2 linked regions of the Occallatibacter riparius genome follow. The protein of the gene in region 2 interacts with the protein of the main gene of each other region in a pairwise test. Links are inferred from orthologs where the notes say so. Each region holds a gene or a part of one and is shown on either strand. Other genes may lie near its edges.

What was found. Proteins that work in one complex are often made in the same cells at the same time.
Region 1: the proteins of def (region 2) and asd interact in binary tests that used the Escherichia coli proteins (3 or more experiments, as listed by UniProt). The link is inferred for Occallatibacter riparius from one-to-one orthologs.

The regions. Positions count from the first base shown.
Region 1 is NZ_CP093313.1:6,149,983-6,153,006, reverse strand. The notes cover bases 161-3,024. They hold asd (aspartate-semialdehyde dehydrogenase), read right to left. Parts: upstream 2,196-3,024; coding sequence 1,125-2,195; downstream 161-1,124. Other genes in these bases: MOP44_RS25095 (UbiA family prenyltransferase), read left to right, coding at 2,559-3,024; lysC (lysine-sensitive aspartokinase 3), read right to left, coding at 161-1,007. In the rest of the region: more of lysC, read right to left, coding at 1-160.
Region 2 is NZ_CP093313.1:3,066,704-3,069,585, reverse strand. The notes cover bases 161-2,882. They hold def (peptide deformylase), read right to left. Parts: upstream 1,916-2,882; coding sequence 1,406-1,915; downstream 161-1,405. Other genes in these bases: aroC (chorismate synthase), read right to left, coding at 1,925-2,882; fmt (methionyl-tRNA formyltransferase), read right to left, coding at 454-1,401; MOP44_RS12385 (transcription antitermination factor NusB), read right to left, coding at 161-450. In the rest of the region: more of MOP44_RS12385, read right to left, coding at 1-160. UniProt on the Escherichia coli protein: Removes the formyl group from the N-terminal Met of newly synthesized proteins. Requires at least a dipeptide for an efficient rate of reaction. N-terminal L-methionine is a prerequisite for activity but the enzyme has broad specificity at other positions.

The DNA.
Region 1 (3,024 bases), 3.1 Mb from region 2 along the record:
CCGTGGGTCATCAGCATGCGGCTGGCGACGACATCGATGATGGAGAGCTTCTTTTTGACCGCGATGGACTTGAAGGGGCTCTTGCAGTGCGGCGCGAGCGAGATGATGCGGGTGCCCTCGTTCGTGGGGTTCTTGCTGTTGAGCACGAGCACCGGGATGTTCTTTTTGACGGCGGGCAGGATGGTGGCCGGGTGCAGAACCTTGGCGCCGAAGTAGGCGAGCTCGGCGGCTTCTTCAAAGCTGATGACTTTGACGCGCAGGGCGTCAGGGCAGACGCGCGGATCGCTGGTCATGATGCCGTCGACGTCAGTCCAGATCTCGATGGCATCGGCATGCATGGCTCCGCCGATGAGGGCTCCGGTGAAGTCGGAGCCGCCGCGGCCGAGGGTGGTGGTGATGCCGGCCTCGTTGGCGCCGATGAAGCCGCCCATGACGGGGACCTTGCCGGAGTCGATGAGGGGGCGGATCTTTTCGGCCGCGCGCATCTCGATGATGGCATCGATGGGGATGGCTTTCTGGTATTGCGAGTCGGTGATGACGACTTCGCGCGAATCGAGCGGTGCGGCGTCGATGCCGCGCTCACAAAAGGCATGAGCGATCATGCGGCTGGAGAGGCGCTCGCCGTAGCTGACGATGAGGTCGGAGATGCGGGGGGTGAGCTCGAGGATGGCAGCCAGGCCGCGGAGGACTTCGTCGAGCTGATCGAATTTCTGATCGACCCAGTTGACGAGCTCGGCGGATTGCTTGGGGTCCTTCAGGAGCGCGGCGGCAGTGTCGCGATGGCGCGAGCGGAGGCGCGAGCTGATTGCAAGCGCGCCGGTGCGGTCGCCCTGAGAGGCGGCGGCGGCACAGCGGAGAAGCTGGTCAGTGACGCGCGCCATGGCGCTGACGACAACAACCGGGTGCTTGCCTGCGGCGACGCGTCCGGCAACAATGGTGGCGGTGCGATTAATCGCGGCCGGATCTTCGACCGACGTGCCGCCGAACTTCATGACCACAAGACTCATGCGTTTCCCGACCTGCGATGTTCTTGCGTCGTCCCTACGGGACTCTGCAATCGATTTGTGTACCCCTCACCCCACGTTAAAACGCGGGGCTAACAACCTCTGCGCCTCCGGCGCGCTTTATGCGTGCGCGGCCGCGAGCGTCTCGAGCTTGCCGAGGCTTGCCAGCAGTTCCGCATTCAGTATGGTTGCGCCGGCGGCGCCGCGTACGGTGTTGTGCGAAAGCAGCACGAACTTCCAGTCCAGCAGATTGCAGGGACGCAGACGGCCCACGGTGACGGCCATGCCTTTTTCGCGATTCCGGTCGAGACGCGGTTGCGGGCGATCGGGCAGGGCGGAGAACTGCACGGGCTGCTTGGGCGCGAAGGGCAGGTCTTTGCCGGCGAGTGGCTTGTACTCATCCCAGGCTGCCAGGATCTCTTCGGCCGTGGCCTTGCGCTTGAACTGGATCGAAACGCATTCCGTGTGTCCGTCGATTACCGGCACGCGGTTGCAGTGCGCGGTAATGCCGGCGGCGAGCGGAGTCACGCCGTGGCCTTCGAGCTTGCCGAGGAGCTTCAAGGTCTCGGCTTCCATCTTCTCTTCTTCGCTGCCGATGTAGGGCACGACGTTGTCGAGGATGTCCATGGAGGCCACGCCTGGGTAGCCGGCACCGCTGACGGCCTGCATGGTGGTCACGAAGATTTTCTCGATGCCGAAGCGCTCTTCAAGAGGCTTGAGCGCCATGACCAGGCCGATGGTGGAGCAGTTGGGATTGGTGACCATATAGCCACCGGAAGCTTTACGCGAGGGCTGCTCCTCGATCAGATGGAGGTGTTCGGCGTTGACCTCGGGAATGACCAGGGGCACGTTCGGAGTCATACGGAATGCGCTTGAGTTCGACAGAACGGCGCAGCCGGCATCGGCGAACTTGGGCTCGAGGTCGCGGGCGATGGGCGCATCGATGCTGGAGAAGATGATCTTGGGTGCCCCGTCGGGGTCGGCCGGGGAGACGGTCATTTTGGCGATGCGCTCGGGCAGGGGGGTATCGAGACGCCATTTGGCGGCTTCGCCGTAGGGTTTGCCGCTGGAGCGGTCGCTGGCTGCAAGCCACGCCACCTCGAACCAGGGGTGGTCTTCAAGTAGCTGAATGTAGCGCTGGCCCACCATTCCGGTGGCCCCAAGAATGCCAATTGGATATTTGTTTCGCATGATGGATGTAGACATTTCAGTGTACAGGAAAGCGGGTTCGAGCAGCCTGGGAAGCCTTGGCGAGGGGATTTCGCACGGCAAGGGAAATGGCAGGGCGACTCATTCAACTGGGCGAGCCAGAGTCTCAAGCGTAACGGTATGATCGATGTACGGAAGGTGATTTTTCAGAGGCTGCGGAATTCAGAGTTAATGATATTGCAGTTGCAAATCCATCCCTCAGCGGCTAAAGCCGCGCTCCCTTTGGAGTATGTAGCGGCACGGCTAAAGCCGTGCCCTTTCAAGACCGAGGCATTTGGGAAGTTTTTCCGTAGCCTTCCTAGACCGTCCTCTTATAATTCGGTGGTTCGCCGCCAAGCAGAGTAGATGCCCATTCCAGACGCCATTTCCCGCGTACCCGTTGCCCGTCCCACTCTTGCGGCTCGACTGGCGGCGCACGCGCAGATCATGCGGCTGGATCACTCGATGAAGAACATCTTTGTGATCCCGGGAATTGTGGTGCCGCTTAGCGTGCTGCGTTCGTCGGCGCTGTCATGGACGCTGGGGCGGAATATCGCAGTGGGCTTTGTGGCCACAACGTTGATTGCGTGCAGCAATTACGTGGTGAACGAGGTGCTTGATGCGCCGTTCGACAGGCTGCATCCGGTGAAGAAATCGAGGCCGGCTGCGCTAGGCCTGGTGAACGTGCCGGCCGCGTATGTGCAGTGGGTTGTGATGATGCTGGTGGGAATGGCGCTGGCGTTCACGATCTCCGCTCCGTTTGCATGGACGGCCGCGGCCCTGTGGATCATGGGCTGCGTTTACAACATTCCTCCGGCACGGACGAAGGACA
Region 2 (2,882 bases):
AGTCCAGCGCTCAACCATCCATTGTGGGTACGCGCTGGTCGCATCGGCAGTCTTCTTCCCACCCGCAGCCAGCTTGCGCAGCACGGCATTCACCATGCCCGATGCAAATCGGTGACCGGCCTGCTTAACCAGTTCCACGCTTTCGTCAATCGCCGCACGTGCCGGAATGCGATCCATCTGGAGCAGTTGGAATGCGCCCAAGCGCAGCGCGATCAGCACTTCGACATCGAGCCTTGCATTCGGTTTCTTCAACAGCGGACGCACAGCAGCATCCAGCGCAATCTGCCAGCGCAATACCCCGAGCACGAGGGCCGTTGCGAGATTGCGATCAACCGCGGAGAGCTTCGAAAGCGACTGCGCACGCAGCAGATCGTCCGAATGGCGTTCGCCCCGATCGACTGCCAGCAGGATGAAAAATGCAGCTTTGCGCGCTGGGGAGACCTGCGCCATGACTCAGCCCAGCCGCATGCCCGACGCGTTCGAATGGCCCCGCAGAAACTCCGCGGCAGCCATGGGCTTCTTGCCTTCCGGTTGCACTTCGAGTAGTTCCAGCCATGTACTCTGGGCACAGGCGACGAGCATTCGTTGGTCATCCACGGCCACAGTGCCGGGAGCAAAATCAGTAGCAGAGCCTCCGGCTGATTCAGCCACACTCAGGCGATGCACGATGAGCTTCTTGCCGTCGAGAGCCGTAAAAGCTCCTGGCCACGGCTGGAAGCCGCGCCACCGATTCTTCAACTCCTGGGCGGTACGCGCTACGAAGTCCATGCGGCCATCTTCACGCGTTAGCAACGGCGCCAGGATCGCCTGCAAATTATCCTGCGGGCGCGGCGTGATGCTTTCAGCCTCCAGAAGCGCGAGGCTCTCGACCACGAGCAGGGCACCGTCCACTGAGAGCTTCTCGAAGAGGTCGGCTGCGGTTGTCTCAGGGCCAATGGGACACTCCTGTTGCAGCAGCATCGGGCCGGTGTCGAGCCCCTCATCGATCAACATCGTCGTGTTGCCCGTGACTGTTTCTCCCATGGCCACGGCCCATTGAATCGGGGCGGCTCCGCGATATTTGGGCAGCAGCGATGCGTGCAGATTGATGCAGCCGAGCCTCGGCAAAGCCAGCATCCAGGGCGGAATGATGCGCCCGTAGGCGACAATCACGATCGCATCGGGCTGAATGGCCTCAAGCTCTGTACGGAATTCTGCATTGTTGCGAATCTTTTCCGGCTGCGTGACCGCGAGTCCGGCCGCCAACGCTGTCTGCTTCACCGGCGGTGCGGTCAGTTCCTGCTTGCGGCCCACGGGGCGATCGGGTTGCGAGACGACGAGCGGAATCTCATACCCCGCGGAGATCAGCGCCTCCAGCGTCGGCACCGCAAACCGCGGAGTCCCGCAGAATACGATCTTCACGGTTCTACCAGGTTCCTTCGCGCTGCATCTTGCGGATCTTCCGCAGCGCCATGTCACGCTTCAGCCCGCTCATGCGGAAGATGAACAGCATGCCGTCGAGGTGGTCGATTTCGTGCTGGAATGCGCGCGAGAGCAGTTCCTCGCCGTCCATCTCAAACCATTTGCCGAACTCATCCTGCGCGCGCACCGTTACCTGCCAAGCGCGCTGCACCTTCTCACGAATATCAGGAAAGCTGAGGCAGCCCTCTTCTTCGTATTGCTTGCCGTCGCGCGCGATGATCTCAGGGTTGATGAGCACCAGCTTCTGCGCGGGGTCTTTGCCCATGCTGAGGTCGATCACCGTAACACGCTTCGACACGGCCACCTGCGGAGCTGCGAGGCCGATCCCCTGCGCGGCATACATCGTCTCGAACATGTCGGCAACGAACTTGCGCAACTCATCATTGAACTCGGTAACGGGTTCGCCTGGCTGCGACAGCACCGGCTCGGGATATTTAACGATCTTCAGAATCATCGCTTGCGACTAATAGCTCCTGATTTGTTCGATATAACCGGCGAAGTTTCGCTTCATCTCGAGAGCTGAGTCGCCGCCAAACTTGCGCTGAACGAGATCCGCGATGGTCAGCGCGACCATGGCTTCCGCGGCCACTCCCGCAGCCGGCACCACGCAGATGTCGCTGCGCTCATAGGCGGCGTTGGTGGCCTCACGCGTGTCGAAACGTACGGATTCAAGCGGCCGCCGCAGGGTAGAAATCGGCTTCAGATACCCGCGCACCACGATGTCTTCGCCGTTCGAAACGCCGCCCTCGATGCCGCCAGCGTTGTTCTGCTCGCGGATGAAACGCGTTGGACGGCCGTTGCTCTCCTGCGCGTAGTGGATCGCATCATGTACCTGCGAGCCGAATGATTCGGCTGCCGTAACACCGCGGCCAATCTCGACGGCCTTCACCGCCTGCAGGCTCATCACGCTCCAGGCCAGCAGCCCATCCAGGCGCTCGTCCCATTGCGCATAGGTGCCCAGGCCGGCGGGCGCCCCGTGCACCACCACCTCGAAGACGCCGCCTACGGTGTCTCCGGTGCGTGATACCTGCTCCACCTCTTCCTTCATGCGCGCTTCGGTCTCGGGATCGACGCAGCCGAGGAGAACTTCGTCCTTCGCGTTCACGGCGACGATTTCGTCCCAGGTGGCCGTGCGCTGCAGTTCCGCGTGACCCACGCGGATGACGTGGCTCAGAATCTCAATGCCCAGTTCGCGCAGCATGAGCTTGGCGAAGGCGCCGGCTGCTACGCGCGAGGTGGACTCGCGGGCGGAGGCCCGCTCTAGCACGTAGCGAGCATCGGGAAAGTTGTACTTGAGCGCACCGGCCAGGTCGGCATGGCCGGGACGCGGCGATGCAACGACCTGGTGCTTGGCGGGATCGCCGGCTTCGACGGGCAGCTTTTCTTCCCAGTTCTTCCAGTCGCGATTCACGATCTCGATC